4 regions of the Pseudoalteromonas sp. SG45-5 genome follow, and region 2 is predicted to be linked to each of the others. Evidence: predicted binding sites of a transcription regulator. Region 2 holds the regulator's gene; each other region holds the start of a gene.
The links. The regulator sigma-54, encoded in region 2, starts transcription at its own class of promoters, with help from an activator protein. The targets are predictions, from matches to a motif close to GTTGGCACGNNNNTNGNNT.

Region 1 (4,745 bases), on a different contig from region 2:
TTATAACTTCCGGTCTCAGCTGCGAGTAAATCATGCTTTGGCTGATCAGCCGTTATATTTTTTTCATCATCGTTTTGCTTATCATAATAAGCTGAACTTAACGTGCTTTTTTCTTTATTTTCTGTTGAAATCTCTGATGCTTTTTCAGCTTCGAGGACAGATGTAGATGTAGCGTCCATAACAAAATTACTCGGTGCTAAATTTTCAATGAAAATAGCATGTTCGTTTATGGTGTCGCCTGTTCGTAATATAAGAGCACGCTGAATCACGTTATCAAGTTCGCGAACATTACCAGGCCAAGTATGGGCCAGTAGCTTTTCTTCAGCTACTTTATCCAAATAAGCCATCGGCTCTTTGCTTTTAGTTATATGACGTTCAATTAAATGCTTAGCTAATATAACAATATCACCTGGGCGCTGACACAATGGTCTCCACATTAATGGAAAAACATTGAGGCGATAATATAGATCTTCTCTAAATTGATTTTTAGCAACCGCTTCTTTTAAATCGCGGTTACTGGTTGCTAATACTCGCACATCAAGCTGAATTGTTTTACGACCGCCTAAACGCTCAACTTCACGCTCTTGTAACACGCGCAGTAGTTTAGCTTGTAAAGCTAAATCCATTTCGGTAATTTCATCAAGTAAAATCGTACCACCTTGAGCTTGTTCAAATTTTCCTGGACACGCCTGGATTGCACCTGTAAATGCGCCCTTTTCGTAGCCAAACAAAGTGGCTTCAAGCATATTTTCAGGAATAGCTGCACAGTTAATAGCAACAAATGGTTCATTACAGCGATTTGATTTATCGTGAATATAACGTGCTAAAACCTCTTTACCAGACCCGCTTGGTCCAAGCACCATGACACTGGCTTCAGAACGTGCAACTTTACTGGCAAGTTCTAATAGCTGAATACTGGTTGGATCGGCAACAATAGGACCGTCTGTCTCTTTTGGTTTTTCAGGTAAATAGCGACTCACCATGTTCAATAGCACTTCTGGTGCAAATGGTTTTGCCATGTAATCAATAGCCCCTAAGCGCATTGCTTCCACGGCATCATCAATTGTGGCATAAGCTGTCATCATTAAAACAGGTAAGTCTGGATGATTTAATTTTATACTGCGAAGTAAATCTAGGCCGCTCATTGCGCCCATTTGTACATCACTCACCACCAATGAAAATGACTCTTTTTTTAGCAATAACATAGCTTGCTCAGCGCTATTCGCTGCTACGCAGTCAATACCTGACATTTCAAGTGTATCAATTAAGGCTTCTCGTAGCCCTGCATCATCTTCTACAACTAAAATAGTGTTACTCATAATGATTCCTCTAATTTAGATGCTGTACGAATTGGCAAAAGCAAACTAAAGCAAGCCCCACCGTGTGTATTATTATCAACTTCAACACGTCCTTGGTGTGCATGAGCGACAGAACTAACCACCGCTAAACCTAAACCCGTGCCTTGGCTTTTAGTTGTAAAAAATGGTTCAAATATTTTATCGGCTTTCCCTAAATCAATACCAGGGCCGTTATCGCTGACACTAATACGCACAAAGTCATGATCTTTTCTATCCGTTGATGCGCTCAAATGAACCTTGGCACCTGCCCCAATCACTTGAATACTGTTGTGTATTAAATTTTGTATAGCGCTGGCAATTGCTGTTTTATTACCCGTGATCTGTATGTCAGGCTCGGGTAAGCTAACGTCTAGCTCGCTTTCATTTAGCGTAACCATTACATCGGCTCCTACTTTTACTTCACTAAGTAGCTGCTGCATGGATACTTGCTCTACAACATGCTGGTCACCACTTTTAGCGAATAACAACATGTCGTTCACTTGGGTTTCTAAATCTTTTAATCGCGACATCAACTTAGTTTGAAAGGTATCACGAGAGGCTTCTGGTAAGCGCTTTGACCCTAAATTAGCAGCGTAAAGCATGGCCGCAGACAATGGCGTTCGCACTTGATGCGCCAATGATGCCACCATTTTACCTAGCGCACTCAATCGTTGCATATGAGCAACACGCTTTTGTAAACGGCGCGTTTCTGTTAAATCTGTCATTAAAATAAGTTGCCCCGGCTCTGGAGCTAATGCGGTGATGTCGAGCTTAATTAATCGACCATCTTTTAAAGAGACTTCATGACCATCATCTTGATGTGGTCTAAAAGAGCGTTGGATAACATTAAACCACTTTTCGCCTTCAAGCGGCTCACCTAACATATCCATAGCAATTTGATTCGCTTTAGCAATCAACCCTTTGCCATCGAGTACCACGACACCCGCAGGCATGGTATCAACCAAATGTGAAAGCCAACTCGCCTGCTTACGCAGATCACTTAATTCCCCAACATACTCCTCTTGAAGTAAACATGGGTTATACTGATTTGCAGAAATAAACAGTGGTTTTAGCACAGTAGCAAGGGCCATAATCAAATCTCTAATTGATGTCTATATAGAGCTAAATGCACAATTTGTACCAAAGTTTTATTTTATAATTTTCATCGTGTTACACAAAATAATGCGCGACATAAAAATGACGCCTACAAATAAAGAGTGACTAATGACAGAACAAAAGAAGTGCCGATGTCCATGGTTAGATACCACTAAACCTGACTATGTGGCCTATCATGATCAAGAGTGGGGCGTGCCGCTTTATAACGATCAAACACTATTTGAATTTATCACACTTGAATCAGCACAGGCGGGGTTGAGTTGGTATACCATTTTAAAAAAACGTGATGGATATAAAAAAGCATTTGCTAATTTTGATGTAGAAAAAGTAGCTTCATTCACACACGATGACATAGAGCGCTTAATGCTTAACAAAGACATTGTACGAAATCGTTTAAAAATCGCAGCGACTGTTAATAATGCAAAGCGCTTTATTGAGATACAAAAAGAGTTTGCTAGTTTTAGCAATTACCAATGGCAATTTGTAAGCAATAAGCAGCTGGTGAGTCAGTTAAATAATATTGATGATTACCCTGCAATTACAGAGGAATCTACAGCATTTGCTAAAGATTTAAAAAAACGTGGATTTAAATTTTTAGGACCAACAACGGTATACGCTTATATGCAAGCTTGCGGCATGGTTAACGATCACAGTAATGATTGCTTTAGAAAAAATGAAATAATTTCAGAGTATTAGAACCTATTTAGTTGTCCTAAAGTATTTTTATACTATATTAAAATTTAACTCACTAACTTACAGTAACCTCAATAAAAACGCTTCAATGAATTTAATACCAAAGGAAGTGACCCTTTTAAAAGTCAAATTTAGCAATAAAGCTTTGGCTCGCAATATGCATAATGTCTATCATATTAGATAATTAATAGAACAAGGCTAGAATAATGGTACAGATAACTACGGAAGAAGTATTAGAAATAGATGATATACGTTACTGCTTGCTTAAAAGCTCTAATGTTAATACGGCGCATCACTATGAAATAAACCAAGGCTATACCAATTTAAATTATAGGGCTACCAACGCTTTTCGACGCGATATAATCAACACGCCATTAATAAATGCCCATAAACATGTCGTAAAAAATAATGTACCTGAGCTTCTGTGCGATACTTTAATTTCTGAATATAATAAAGATAAAGAAGCACTAAAAGACCCCGCTATATTAAAGTCATTTTTGCCTTACATATTAACGCAAGAAGTAGATGACCATCTAAGATCTTATTTTAAAAGTGAATATTGTGTATTGTGGTGGGCAATGCATAAACTTGAAGATGACATAGAAAAAGATACTTACTTTTCAAAGTGGCATTGTGATGGCGGTCCTAAAAATCACTTAAAACTTATAACCTACTTAAATGGTTATGATGAACACGGCAGTAGCACCGCAGTATTAGACAAAGAATCCACAGATAAACTCAAAGACATTGGCTATATATTTAATAATATAAACAAGAGAAATATAGACATTGCTCCTTTGTGCAAACATTACGACATCAATTTTTCGCCAAGTTTGATTAAACCAAATAAAGGGGACTCAATTATTTTCAATCCCCATCAACTTGCCCATAAAGCAATGCCTGCGAATAAAGGGAAAGCTCGCTATTCTTTAACATTATGTTTTTTACCTAGTGAACTGCACTGGAAGAAAGTAGCCGACGAACACTTTACCCCTGGGACAACTTCTATCGCATTTGATGGGTTCCCTGAATTAACTAAAACATTTATTAAACGCAATGACGATGACTGTATTGATATTGCGTTAGATAATAAAGTTACTAACTTGCGACATTTGGCTTACCTTTTAAAAGCGATTATTAAAAATAGTGCCATCGAAAATATGTTTCTTGAACATATTCAAACGAATGACCCCGAGCTTAAATACCACAATACGCTATTTGACCTTATTAAGTTTATTAAGCAATCTATCATTGAGCAATTTAAAGCCGATTCGATTACAGAAGAAATATGGTCTGAGGCACTCACTAATATTTGTGAGTATGAACGAAATTACATTGATAGTTGCGCCCGTTACAACGCAAATAAAAAACCCGACCCTAGCGCCGTCTTTTGGCCGAATCCAGATCACCCAACCCGCCCTTTATCAAAATATAATGCGCTGCCTTATGTTAATAAAGTACCGATTATGGATATGGATACACCCATAGGTTCGGCAGGAAGTTGCTTTGCCTTTGAGATAGCCAAATTTTTTCAACAAGATGGTTATAACTACGTCATTACAGAGCGAAATGATAATCCACAGAGCGGCTTAGTGATCG
Region 2 (4,745 bases):
TTTACATTGGGGTGTGTCATCGCAAAGCTTTCACCAATTGTTTGTGCTAAATACACTGAGCGATGTTGCCCACCAGTACAGCCAATAGCAATCGTTAGGTAACTGCGGTTATTTCGTTCTAAATGGGGTAACCATGTTTGTACAAAAGTTTGAATTTGCCATGTGAACTTTTGCACTATGCTATGACTCGCTAAATAATCTTTAACAGGTTGATCTAAGCCATTTAACGGTTTTAACTCAGGCTCCCAGTGAGGGTTTGGCAAGAAGCGTGCATCAAATACATAATCTGCTTCTTTAGGGATGCCGTGTTTAAAACCAAACGATTCAAACGTGACAATAAGCTGCTTGTCTTTTTTTCCTAATATTTTTTCACGAATAGATTCAGCAAGTTGATGGACACTTAAGTCACTTGTGTCAATCATATAATCGGCTCGAGTGGTTAGCACATCAAGTAATTCTTTTTCTTTTTTGATTGCCAAATCAAGCGGCAGTGAGTCAACCGATAGGGGATGTAAGCGGCGTGTTTCAGAGAAACGTTTTATCAGTGTTTGATCTTCGCTGTCTAAATAAAATAAGGTAGGCTTTGCAAAACCGGGTAAGTATTCAAGAATATCATTAAACTGTTCTTGTTCCTTAGGAAGGTTTCGTACATCAATGCTCACTGCGATTTTATCGTAGTTATCAGAAACGCTGCGTACCAAAGAAGGTAACAGATTTAACGGAATGTTATCTACGCAATAATAACCTAAGTCTTCAACAACGCGTAAAGCAACCGACTTTCCAGAACCCGATCGGCCACTTATGATAATTAACTCCATTTATCACCCTTTATATTAATCACGATTGCTTAACAATAACTTGATACAGTTCGGTATCCGTTTTTGCACTGCGCAATTGCTTACAAAATTCTTTGTCGTTAAGTTTATCAGCAATGGTTGCCAGAGTCTTTAAGTGCTGCTGGTTATCACCATCTGGTACGATGAGTGCAACAAAAATATCAACGGGACGATTATCAATTGCATCAAAGCTAATAGGTGTTTCACTAACGAGTACTAAGGCTAAGGGCTCTTGTGCACCGCTCATGCGCCCGTGAGGGATCGCTATGCCTCTACCTATACCAGTACTGCCTAGCTTTTCTCTACTTAGTAAAGCGCTAAGAATATCTTGTTGAGAAAGGTACGGAAGCTTATCGTGAGCAAGTTCGCTGATAAGCTCTAAAATTCTTTTTTTGCTATTAAAAAGGACCGCAGCTTTGCTGCAGTCCTGGCATATAAGTGAGCTTAATTTCATCATATTAGTGTCGAGCAAGCTTCTCTTTGTGTTTAATTACTTGGCGATCGAGCTTATCAATCAGCGAATCGATGGCAGCGTACATGTCTTGATGCTCAGTTGAGGCAAATAACTCAGCACCACTTACATGTATTGTTGCTTCTGCTTTTTGGCTTAGTTTTTCTACATCAAGAATGACATGAACATTATTAATATGATCAGAGTGTCTTTCTAGCTTCGCAAATTTGGTATTTATATAGTCTCTTAGTGAATCAGTTAATTCTACGTGACGACCAGTTAAGTTTAGTTGCATAAGCATTACCCTCTTTGTTTGCGTCTTAAATCAGACTTTTTCGCTGATTTGACGGTGGAATAGCCAGAGATTCGCGATATTTTGCGATTGTACGTCTCGCTACTTTAATTCCTTGCTCAGCCAATATATCCGCTATTTTGCTATCACTCAATGGTTTTGCTGAGTTTTCTGCAGCGATTAATTTTCTGATAAGTGCACGTATTGCTGTAGATGAGCATTCACCGCCATTTTCGGTACTTACATGACTTGAGAAAAAGTATTTAAGCTCAAATATCCCCCGAGGTGTATGCATATACTTTTGAGTGGTTACACGCGAAATAGTTGATTCGTGCATTTCCACCATTTCAGCAACATCATTTAAAACCATAGGTTTCATGGCCTCAGGACCATGTTCAAAAAAGCCTTGCTGCTGCTTAACAATACAGTTAGTTACTTTTAATAATGTATCGTTTCTGCTTTCTAAGCTTTTAATAAACCATTTAGCTTCTTGTAAATGCGAGCGTATAAACTGGCTATCACCGCTTGATTTAACAGTGCGAGACATCGCAGCATATTGGCTGTTTACGCGAATTTTTGGCATGCTATCTGGATTTAGTTCAACAACCCAGCGGCCTTTAATTTTTTTCACTGACACATCAGGAATTACATACTCAGACTCTTCCCTAACAATCGTATCTGCAGGCTTTGGGTTTAGCGTATGAATAAGTGTCATTACTTCTTTAAGCTCTTCCTCTTTGAGCTTCGTTTTTTTCATTAATGTACGATAGTCGCGAGCTGCTAATAAGTCTATGTGCTCGGTTAAAATCATTTTTGTTTCATTAATATAGGGTGTTTCTTTATCAAACTGATTAAGTTGAATGCACAAACACTCTTGTAAACTACGCGCTGCTATACCGACCGGATCAAATAATTGAATGCGTTTTAAAACAGCTTCTATTTCATCAAGTTCAACTTCATTATCATCTTCGTTTTCTTGGTTGAAGCTTTCGAGAATCTCTTCACAACTTAGTGTTAAAATGCCTGAATCATCTACGGCTTCCACAATAGCAATCGCAATCGCTTCATCAGTAGGGCTAAATGGCGTTAGTTGAAGTTGCCACATTAAATACTCGTGGAGCGTTTCCGTTGATGCACCTTGGTATATAGACTCGTCTTCAGGCATTGGACCTGATGAAGAGGCTGGAGCTGCACTCATGTACTCGTCCCAGCTAACATCCATCGCCATGTCGTCACTTACCGTATCTTTAGCAAGTGCTTCGCCGCTGTCTTGTTCGTATTCGCTTGGAGCATCGTCGGCAGATGCGCTAACAGTTATATCATCGGTGTCTGCTTTTTGTTCATTTTTACCTGCAGCGTCTTCAGAATAGTCTTGTTCCTCAACCTCTAAAAGTGGGTTGCTGTCGAGCGCTTCTTGTATTTCTTGCTGGAGATCCAATGTACTGAGTTGCAACAAACGAATAGCTTGTTGCAATTGTGGAGTCATTGTAAGTTGCTGGCCCATGCGCAGCTGTAGTGATTGCCTCATGTATCTCTAACAATCCTTTTATGTTGTTATAATTAATACTAGCAGATGCTTAAAGACATGGCGTAAATGTTACAGCCTAAATTGCTCGCCTAAGTAAACATCGCGTACTGTTTTGTCATTTAATACGTGTTCTGGAGTACCTGATGCAATCAGCTCCCCATGAGAAACAATGTAGGCTTTTTCGCAAACATCAAGGGTTTCTCTTACGTTATGATCGGTAATTAACACACCAATCCCACGATTTTTGAGATGTTCTATGATTTTTTTTATATCAAGTACAGAGATTGGGTCAACGCCCGCAAACGGTTCATCTAATAATATAAACTTGGGATTAGCCGCTAATGCACGGGCTATCTCTACGCGGCGACGTTCACCACCCGATAACGCCATACCTTGGCTGTCACGGATATGTTGAATATTAAATTCGTCTAATAAATTATTTAGCGTATCTTCTCTTTGCTGCTTCTTAAGTTCTTTACGTGTTTCTAAAATTGCCATTAAGTTTTGATAAACAGTTAGCTTTCTAAAAATTGAAGACTCTTGTGGTAAGTAGCCTATGCCTAATCTAGCACGACTGTGCATAGGTAAAAGAGTAATATCGTTATCGTCGATAGATATTTTTCCTTTATCGCTAGGTACTAAGCCCACAATCATATAAAACGTGGTGGTTTTACCAGCGCCGTTTGGGCCAAGTAAGCCAACAATACTGCCAGCTTTAACTTCAAGGCCGACGTTTTTTACAACTTCTCGGCCTTTATAGCTTTTGGCTAATAGTTCTGCTTTTAATGTGCTCATGGTTGGCCTTTATCGCTTGTTTTACTTTTTTTAGCTTCAATAGGCACTAAAATTGTGTGAACGCGATCCGTTGAATTTTCATCTTTTTCAGCGCTAATTAATTGCTGTTCTATGTCGTAAGTAATACTTTTTGCATTTATTTTTTGCCCAGCTTGCGATACTTGCGCATTACCAACAAGCGTTAAAAAACGCTTAGATACATCGTAACGCACTTCATCAGCACTGGCGCTCATAGTCGTGCCGTCGGGTTGTTTTTCTTCAAAATGTGCCGGACTGCCTGTGGCAATTAATAGCTGCTTATTATCACCGAGCTCTTCGCGTTTGTGTACTTCTAAGCGGTCGGCGGTAATGCGGCGATTTCCGTGAATAATTTCTACATTTTTCTCGAAAATACCCACATTGGCTTTTAATTGACCTTCTTGTTTATCGGCACTTATTGAGATTTGGTTGGCAGCCGGTTGAGTCGACTGCTCTGCTGCATTACTGTTAAATGCTAATAAAAACGTTGGGATAATAAGTATTTTTGAAAATTTATTGGTCATAATATATGGTTCGCGTATGGTTAATAAGTTTTATCACTTCGGTTTTAAGATCGGCTTCAAGGCCTTTACCAGTGATCTTTAAATTAGGTCCAGTTACAACTACAGGTTGCTCTGAGCGCATTGTCAGTAGCTTTATATCTACTTGAATATTATCGGCATTGATTTTTTCTATCATTGCTTTATCTGTTAGATTTTTAGCGACAACATTACCTTCTAAAACTAATTGTTTGCCTTCGTACAGGGTTGCTTCATCAGCATTTATGCGCCAAGCCTGTTTTTCGTTATATAAAGTAAAAATAGG
Region 3 (4,745 bases), on a different contig from region 2:
CCCTTCGGCAGAAGTGATAATTTTAACGGGGTGGAAACTAAATATGCAAATATCTGAAAACTGACAGTTTCCAACTGGCTTACCTAAGTACTGAGCGCCTATTGCATGGGATGCATCTTCAATTATTTTAAATCCGTATTGCGTTGCTAGCTTATGGATGGCGAGCATATCGCATGATTGACCAGCTAAATGAACAGGTATAACTACTTTTGGCAAACAGTTTTTTTGTTTTGCATTAATTAATTTTTTCTCAAGTGCGACAACTGACATATTACCTGTCGTTAAATCAATATCTACAAAGTCGATTTTTGCACCACAATATAAAGCGCAGTTAGCCGATGCAACGAATGAAATGGGTGACGTCCATACTATATCGTTTTTGCCAACATCCAATGCTAAACACGCAATATGCAACGCAGAGGTTGCACTATTTGTCGCACAAGCAAAGTCGACATTACAATAGTTTGTAATTGCCGATTCAAACATTGGCACTTTTGGCCCTTGGGTCAGCCAATCTGATTCCAATACACCAACGACAGCATCTATATCAGCTTGTGATATAGATTGTTTACCATAAGGGATCATGTTTACCTGCTGTTTAAAGGAGTGCTTGTGTATTAAACATTTTTATATCATCAATGCTCATATAATGATGATTATTTAATGAATTATACTCAAAGCCTTGAGGAACTTTATGTCCTTTTTCACCAATAGCATTTACAGTAAAGTCATTACTTCGGCTACTAAATTTAATACCCGGTGCTATAAGGTAATGATCATGATATTCATAGGTTTCAAAGCACAAATCGGCAGGGCACATAACTTCATGAAGCTTTTCTCCAGGTCGTATCCCTATGTCTTTTATAGGTAAGTCTGGTGCCATGGCTTTTGCTAGATCTATTATTCGGATTGAAGGTATTTTAGGAACAAAGATCTCACCGCCTAACATGCGCTCAAAATTGGTTAAAACAAAATCGACACCTTGCTGCAAGTTAATCCAAAAACGTGTCATTTCTAGGTGAGTAATCGGAATGTGATCACGACCCTCATCAATAAATTTTTGAAAAATAGGCACTACAGAGCCCCTCGAACACACAACATTACCGTAGCGCACGACAGAAAATGTAGTTCTATGACCGCCTGCGATATTATTTGCTGCAATAAATAATTTATCTGATGCTAATTTTGTGGCACCGTATAAATTAATAGGATTTGCAGCTTTGTCGGTAGATAGCGCGATGACTTTTTCAACATTGTTATCAAGTGCTGCATCAATTACATTTTCAGCCCCATTAATGTTGGTTTTTATGCATTCCATTGGGTTGTATTCTGCGGCAGGGACTTGCTTTAGTGCTGCTGCATGAATTACATAATCCACACCACGCATTGCTCTTTGTAAGCGAGCTTTATCTCTAACATCGCCGATAAAATATCGCATACAAGGTTGATCAAACTCTTGCTGCATTTCAAATTGTTTTAGTTCATCACGCGAGAATATTATGATTTTTTTTGGCTGATAACGCTCAAGTAACGTTTTAACGTACTTTTTACCGAATGAACCTGTGCCACCCGTTATGAAGACAACTTTTCCGTTAAACATTTTGTATATCTCCGTTGGATGCTTAGTTAATAGTTAGTAATACTCTAAATTAAGAGTTGGCTTTGTATTGATTGACCGCGTTATTGCTTTTTTGCTTACTTATTATTTTTTCTGCAACTTGTTGTTTAGCATATTCTATTTTAGCAGATAGTTTTCCAATTAGATCAATTATTAATTCAAGCTCTGCGGCGGAATAAAAGTTTTCATCTTTTGCGATAGATTCTTTCAAATGGCTATCTAAATCATTATGAGCGTGAGTAGCGCTTTCAACTTGCAGCACTTCGTCATCTGATAATAGTTCTATAAGTTTTAAACATAGTTCACGGGTGTGACAATCGTTTATTGATAGCTCAGTAATTGACTTTCCTAACATGGTTAATCCTAAGATCTATGCTCTAGAGGAATTGCTTCCCAACCTGATTTAATCTCTTTGATCAGCACGATAACTTCATCAAGCTTATCTATGTTATTTTCCATATTGGCCATCAAAAGCGTGCGCTGGCAATAGTCGTACAAAGAGTCTAAGTTTGTAGATACTGCATTATCACCTTCAAAATTCAGGACTTGCTGTAATGCCCCAAGCAATGTAATACAGTCTGAAATAGCAATTCCTTTCTTATCAAACTCTTTACGCTGGATGAAGCCTTTTGCTGCTGAAAGTTTACCAACAATATTTGCAAACACTAATTTGACTTGGTCGTAAGGCGTCATTTCTTTAACGCTACTTACAGTGACTTGACGGTATTTGTTTATCGACGCGTGTGCCATATAGGTAATTCCTAGAAATTTAATTACAATACTTAAACTTTAAGCAAGTTTAGTTCCAAAATGAACATAACGTTTACTTATCGGCAAATAAGTTTGTTTCTTTAAAAAATATGCATGCCATATTTCAAATATTTTACTCTTATTGATATAAAACTACTATTGCAAGTTATTTGCGTGTGTTGGGTCGTTAGGTATATTTACACTCTTAATGTAAATTAGCATTTTTTAGTACTTTAATGTGCATGCCTAGATTGTAAAGAGTTATTAATTAGTTATTAAGTACTGCTTTTTTGATTTATATGTCTGTTTTTTGGCGTTAATGTCAAAAAATTGCCGCTAGTGCTTGCATCCAAAATTTACTGGCTTACAATTTCATTAATAAATAAATTAGTGAAATTATGGCTCGCTATATATGATCTTGATTTTAGATAATAATAACAACCGCTCGATAGGGTTAAATGCATCACTTACTTTTATTGGTGAAGCAGTTCAACTTTTAGACGAAGCAAATTTTGAGCAAGAATGTGCGAAGTATCAACAAAAAGAATGCATTGTAATTTTAGGTGCCTTGCAATCACTCGATCATGAAAGCTTAATTAAGTGTTATCCAACACTGCCATTTTTGCTAATAGGCGAAACGCTAAAACCATTACTTAGTATCGCTAATGTAGTCGGACTTATTTGTGAGCCATTTAGTCATGAAGTAACAACGCAGTTGCTTCACGATTGTCAGCAATATCAGCGAATGCTTCCCAGTGACCATAAACACTCTAAACCGCATAAAACTTTTGATGGCCTTGTGGGTGAAACCGATGCAGTTAAGGATGTACGCTTTTTAATTGAGCAAGTTGCAAAAACTGACGCAAATGTTTTAATTTTAGGCGAATCGGGAACTGGCAAAGAAGTTGTTGCACGCAATGTACATTTGCTATCAAAAAGAAGCGCTGGGCCGTTTGTGCCAGTCAATTGTGGTGCGATCCCAGCTGAACTTTTAGAAAGTGAATTGTTTGGCCATGAAAAGGGCGCATTTACAGGGGCTATTTCGGCGCGTAAAGGCCGATTTGAACTAGCACAAGGTGGCACGCTATTTTTAGATGAAATAGGCGATATGCCATTGCAAATGCAAGTAAAGTTATTGCGTGTTTTACAAGAGCGCAGCTATGAACGTGTTGGTGGTACTAAGGCGATTCAGGCAGATGTACGTGTAATTGCTGCAACGCATCGTAACCTAGAAAATATGATTGAAGAAGGTAGTTTTCGTGAAGATTTATACTATCGCTTAAATGTATTTCCTATCGAAAATCCATCGCTTAGTGAGCGCGCTGATGATATTCCATTGCTGCTAAAAGAGTTAATGCGCCGTGTTAATGATCAAACAGGATCTACGGCTAAATTTACCGAGCGTGCAGTTGATAGTCTAAAAGAGCATGCGTGGCCTGGGAATATTCGTGAACTCGCTAATTTAGTTGAGCGCATGGTGATTATGTTCCCTGAAAAGGTAGTTGATATTCCTGATTTACCTAATAAATATCGTTATATTGAGGTTGAAGCATACGAGCCAGAATACCCAGAAGAGTTAATGGAAAAAGATGCGTTTAACGATATATTTAGTACTGGTTTTAGTGATTATGACGAAGAGCCTGAGCCTGAATTCAACCAATCTGGAGGTGGTTTACTACCCGGTGACGGGATCGAACTTAAAGAGTATTTAGCTGAGCTTGAAATTAGCTTAATTACCCAAGCACTAGAGCGTTTTGATTACGTCGTTGCTCGTGCTGCTGAAATATTAGGTGTACGCAGAACAACCTTAGTTGAAAAAATGAAAAAGTATAACCTATCGAGAGACTAGGGCGTGTTGACCTTTGTGGATTGAAATTTGTTCAATCTAGGGCGATTTAATCGCGGCTATTTTCTCATCGAAAATAACCGCATAAAATCAATATCTTCTTTTCTAAAAGCACATTACTTGGTAATCCCCAAAGAGTCGTTGCTTCTAATGCTTCATTAAATTTTTAGATTACTTAACCTGAACTCTGGATAATAAATCTATCTCGAGCAGCTATTTTAAGCGCTAACTGCGTTGAATTTACTTGCAATAGGCCAGCTATTGGCGCGTAAATTCGCCTTGTTTTCACAGAAAATCTCTGGCTAGAGAAAATAAATTTAAATATAACAATAATTCAATGCGTTAGTAAATCTCTTAACCAGATCTCAGGTTACTTAACGAATATTTCTTTGAACATATTAACTACTTTTGAAACGGTTTCAGGTTTTACATGTCGTGTATCAGAGTTCCAGGCATCTTCAGTGCATTCGGTCACCAACTCATAACTAGGAAGGTAATACATATCCTCATTATTATTGACCAACTCTTCAG
Region 4 (4,745 bases), on a different contig from region 2:
GCGGTTAAACTCAATGGTGAAGAGAAAATCACTGATACTAAACTTGAAATAGCAAAGGGTACAACGGCTATTTATCAAGTAGGTAAGCGCAAGTTTGCAAACATTACTGTTGCATAAGCACAGTTTAAAAACTAAAGAACCAGCCTAGGCTGGTTTTTTTGTATTTGTACTTTTAGTCTAGACAAGTAATTATACCAAACTACATAAATCTTTGATCAATTTAACGAATTAAATTGCACTATAACGTCGTTAAAATTTTTTATTTAGAACAAATAGATACAAAAAATTTTGCCTAATTCTAGCGTAATTTTATTAACGTTAAATAGACCCCATATATAAACAGATTGGTATTAAATTATTTTTAATACTTCAACAGCCATAATTACTAACAACCAAAATGCACGAATTTGGTTTAACCTATTAATTATAGTCGGCACATCATCTGCAACAGGAAGTCTGTCAGTACCAATACGCATTTTATTAAATCGTTTGCCAAAATATATCGCAGGTCCCCCTAATTGTATTCCCAGCGAGGCAGAAAAAGCACTTAGCAGCCAACCGGTATTTGTTTGATAAAAGTGCCTTCCGTAATGCTTTATATAATGTACTGCGAGTTTACTTTCATTACTGATAATCACCGTGAATGCAAGTAAACGTATAGGAATAAACTCTATAGCAAAGAGAATCATTTTAAGTGGTGCTAAAAAAGGACTGTTGGGAGTTATTTCAGAACGCCATGCATATTGAATCAAAGTTAATAATCGATAGGCGAGCACAGCTATTGGGCCAAGTACTAAAAATATAAATATAACAACAAAGTAATAACGAGCGCTGCGTAATATTAAGCTCTCTATGAGTGCTTTAATAATTCCAGGGGCAGAGAGTTGGCTCACGTCACGGGCCAGTAGCGGTTTTAAAAGTTCGCGAGCAGCAGATTTTTGGTTTTGTTTAGTTAACTTTGCAATGCGAATCGCTTTTTTGTCTACGCTTTTGCTTTCTAGGCAGAGGTATAAAATAAGCCCTGCGAGTAGTTCAGGGTAAAAAGCAAACTCTAATATTAGTACAACAATAATGAGTACAATACTTAAAATAAGCGTGCTAGCTAGCATTGCGGCCAAGTATTGATAATTATCAGGTTCTTTAGGCTTATAAGTGCGCTTTCCAATTGCGCGAAAAATAGCGACTAAGGCTGTACTTGGATGATACCAACTAACTAAAGGAATAAAGCGCTCAGCAAGGAGCGCTATAATAAAGGCAATAAAGTCCAAATGGTTTTGAACAATATTGCTAAGCATTTAAAGCTTAACAGCGGTTAGTTTTTCTAGAAGTGCAACAACCATTTTAGATGAATTGATTGATGCGGTTTCTAGGTATTCTTCAAACGATTGCGGAGATTCTTTGCCAGCAATATCTGACATCGAACGGATAACCACAAACGGGGTGCTTAGTGTAAAACACGTCTGCGCTATTGAAGCGCCTTCCATTTCAACAGCAAGCATTGTAGGAAAGTCATTACGTGCTTTATCAATACGTACAGGATCACACATAAATGTATCACCAGTACAAATTAGACCTACTAATGTTTTAACATCACTAATTTGTGTAATTGTTTGCTGCGCAGCTTCAACCAATTTAGGGTGAGCTGTAAAGCCTGCTGGCATTTGTGGTACTTGGCCAATCTCATAACCAAAAGCAGTTACATCTACATCGTGATGACGTACTTCTGATGAAATTACTACATCGCCAACGCTAAGTGATGGATCAAAACCACCTGCAGAACCCGTATTGATAACACAATCAGGTTTAAAGTTATCGATAAGTAAGGTAGTTGCAATAGTTGAGGCTACTTTTCCAATACCAGATTGAACGAGTGTGACTGTATTACCAGCCAATTCGCCAGTATAAAAAGTGAAACCTGCTTTAGTCAAAATTTGTGGATTTTGCATGGCTTCACGCAAAATTTTAACTTCTGGCTCCATTGCGCCAATAATACCAACGTTCATAGTTTTAAATTCCTGAGTTTGAATAAATTTATTATACGTGAAGTTAGTTATAAAAAACAAAAAAGCGAGCAGTTTTAAACAGCTCGCTTTTTTATGTATTAATGCCAGATTTAAATTTCAGCTAATGCTGTAGAATGAGCTTTAGCTTGCGATGGTGATAGCACCGCTGGTTTGCTTACGCGATTACGAACAGGACGCTGTGTTTGTGAAGAGCCAAGCTTACCAAGCTTAAACATAATGGCATTGCGCACTTCTGAAGGGCGATACCCTGATTTTACTTTCATACGAATATGTGGAATGCCGGCAGCTTCTAATGCCCCATTAACAAACCAATCTCGCTGCGCTTTATGACCGTCTTTATTCGCGTTGTTTACGAGATCAACGGCAGCCACTATGGTCATTTTTTCTTTATCTATTAATACAAAATCAAGCTGTTTGTTTTTTGCCTTAGCAATTGCAGCTCGTTTAGATTTAACAGATAAACCTTCTTTGCAGTCAATTACATCGATTAGCTTAACGCGGCTAACTATTTTGTATTGGTCGCCAACAGCACGTTCAAGTAAATTTAAAAACGCACTTTCTACTTGCGTAAATACACTTTGCTTACGCGTAAAAGGATAAGGGTTTCCGCCATCATCATTAAACTTTGACACAAAGATTGATGCGCCTACCACTAATACTAAAATTGATAATAAAGCGAACTCCATACGGTAACTCCACAACAACAAATTGACACTAATTTTATATAGCAATTTATGTGCCTAAATAGTGCCAGTTAAGAATTTACCGCCGTATCTTTTTTAATATGCAATTGAATTTACGCTTTGTATCCGTTTTCAATTCCTTTCACTGCTATCGCGACGGCATCGTGAGCATGTAATGATTCATAATGATTGATTTGCAACCAATAATCGGCATAGTTGCTTGCTTCAAGACTCGCTTTTATTTTGCGAGCTGCGTCTTCACAAAACATCAGATTTTGACCATTTAAACGAGCAAATTCCTGTTCGTCTTCTCGCTTTACAGCAGCCTGAACAGGTGTTTTGAGCTCATTTTCAAGAGTATTAATTAAGTTTACAACATCAAACTCGTTAATATCATTATTGAGTTTAACCTTTACATTAGCAATTGAACGCTGAGAATGAGGTGTTGCAACAATACCTTGCGTAGTACCAAGCCATTCGTGAACATCTTTTTGACTTAATGTATCTTGATCGAATTTTTCGTTAAATGCATTTTGTATAAGCTGACGCGCGAGAGCTGCCGAGCATGGGCAAGTTGATGAGTAGGTAACATCGACGGTTAACTCATAGCTAATTATATTGTGCTCAATAGTACTGGTTAATGTTAATGGATAGCTCTTCCAGCCGACTTTACCACTCAATAGTGATTTTCGGCGCAGTGGTAATTCAAATTTAAACTCTATTTGCGCTTTGTCACTGAGATTTTCATGGCTACTAATAAAGGTATTGAGTGTGTTAGCTAACGTCTGCGGATTAACTTGTTGCTCGGTTGAAAGTACATCGAGTGCTAAATATAAGCGCGACATATGAATGCCTTTAGCATCTTCTTTATGTAAGTTTACAAATGCGCGGGCTTTCGCATTAACGGTAACGGGAGCAAGGTCGCGCGATTCAAAAATAAATGGCAGCTCAATTTCAGCCATGCCAACCCAGTCTAACTTACCGGTTTGTAAGGCGGGAGCCGTGTCGGCTATGTCGGGCATGTTAGTTTGCATGGTATGTTACTCGTTATTAGCAATGATAAAGCGACGTATTTTACATGAAATAACCACTACCTGAAACGAAGACTTTTAACTGTCGTTATCTTCAAAGGTGAATTTTTTCTATTTTTGTCGCACAACATGAAAATAGCGAATAGAAAAATGCTAAAATCGGCGAAAATAATATGTTTAGTATTTTGTTCTGCTCTATTTATATTTAAGCACACAGCTAAGAGATAAACTTAACTATGACCGATTACTCTTTGAGCCCTTGGGTTCGAATTCTTTCTAGCCTGATAACTCGATTTGGTGAGTTTAAAGCGGCCGTTGCTTGTTATACGCTATTTCTGACAGCGTCGCTTATTTTATCAAGCATGTTTTATTATGTGGCTGTAGGGGAAATTCACCTTGTTGATATTTTAGCCGTCATCTTTTTTACCGCAGTGGTTTCTCCGTTAGTCATCAGTGTATTATTAAATTCAATTCGTCAATTAGATGCTTCGTATGCTTATCTTGATAGTGCGACTAAGCAGGAAAAACTATTAAACCAAACACTCAAAGATAACATTAGTCGATTAAATGTTGAGATCGACGAACGTAAAATGGCGTTTCATGCTAAACACCGTGCAATTGAAGAGCTTCGTAAAGAGATAGCAGAGCGTAAAAAAACGCAGCAAGAGCTTGCGCAGCAAGGTATGTTATTACGCTCAATTGTTGATTCGTCCCCTGATTTATTTTATTACCGTGATAATAATGGCGTATTTGCGGGTTGTAATAAAATGTTTGAAGAGGTGATGGGTAAAACGAGTGCTGAGCTTATTGGTAAAACGGCAGAGCAAACGTTTCCAAGTGAGTTTTTGTCTGAAGTACTAGAAACAGATAAGCAGGTAGAGCAAACCCATCAAGCGATAACAATTGATGTTGGCTACGATGTTGAAGGTGAAAAACGTTGGTTTGAGTTGCGTAAACTTCCTTTCATTAATGACGAAGGTGATTATATTGGCTTACTTGGCTTTGGC

Region 1: a site for sigma-54 is predicted at 2,464-2,482, ahead of H5119_RS01470 (PAS domain-containing sensor histidine kinase). Genes of this name have one in related genera too.
Region 3: a site for sigma-54 is predicted at 2,410-2,428, ahead of fliS (flagellar export chaperone FliS). Genes of this name have one in related genera too.
Region 4: a site for sigma-54 is predicted at 2,750-2,768, ahead of H5119_RS14725 (DUF2726 domain-containing protein). Genes of this name have one in related genera too.

What each region holds. Positions count from the first base shown of each region.
Region 1 is NZ_JACJEM010000003.1:80,369-85,113, forward strand. Features, by position in the region: gene H5119_RS01465 (sigma-54 dependent transcriptional regulator) at 1-1,319, opposite strand, end outside; gene H5119_RS01470 (PAS domain-containing sensor histidine kinase) at 1,316-2,428, opposite strand; gene H5119_RS01475 (DNA-3-methyladenine glycosylase I) at 2,562-3,149, shown strand; gene H5119_RS01480 (GSCFA domain-containing protein) at 3,353-4,745, shown strand, end outside.
Region 2 is NZ_JACJEM010000050.1:27,718-32,462, reverse strand. Features, by position in the region: gene rapZ (RNase adapter RapZ) at 1-818, opposite strand, end outside; gene ptsN (PTS IIA-like nitrogen regulatory protein PtsN) at 838-1,290, opposite strand; gene hpf (ribosome hibernation promoting factor) at 1,295-1,582, opposite strand; gene H5119_RS15555 (RNA polymerase factor sigma-54) at 1,608-3,107, opposite strand; gene lptB (LPS export ABC transporter ATP-binding protein) at 3,177-3,902, opposite strand; gene lptA (lipopolysaccharide transport periplasmic protein LptA) at 3,899-4,444, opposite strand; gene lptC (LPS export ABC transporter periplasmic protein LptC) at 4,434-4,745, opposite strand, start outside.
Region 3 is NZ_JACJEM010000003.1:85,657-90,401, reverse strand. Features, by position in the region: gene pseC (UDP-4-amino-4,6-dideoxy-N-acetyl-beta-L-altrosamine transaminase) at 1-585, opposite strand, end outside; gene pseB (UDP-N-acetylglucosamine 4,6-dehydratase (inverting)) at 599-1,600, opposite strand; gene H5119_RS01495 (hypothetical protein) at 1,650-1,973, opposite strand; gene fliS (flagellar export chaperone FliS) at 1,982-2,368, opposite strand; gene H5119_RS01485 (sigma-54-dependent Fis family transcriptional regulator) at 2,781-4,217, shown strand; gene H5119_RS01480 (GSCFA domain-containing protein) at 4,585-4,745, opposite strand, start outside.
Region 4 is NZ_JACJEM010000046.1:12,155-16,899, reverse strand. Features, by position in the region: gene tyrS (tyrosine--tRNA ligase) at 1-117, shown strand, start outside; gene H5119_RS14735 (regulatory signaling modulator protein AmpE) at 351-1,295, opposite strand; gene mtnN (5'-methylthioadenosine/S-adenosylhomocysteine nucleosidase) at 1,296-2,003, opposite strand; gene H5119_RS14725 (DUF2726 domain-containing protein) at 2,114-2,710, opposite strand; gene folE2 (GTP cyclohydrolase FolE2) at 2,821-3,741, opposite strand; gene arcB (aerobic respiration two-component sensor histidine kinase ArcB) at 3,975-4,745, shown strand, end outside.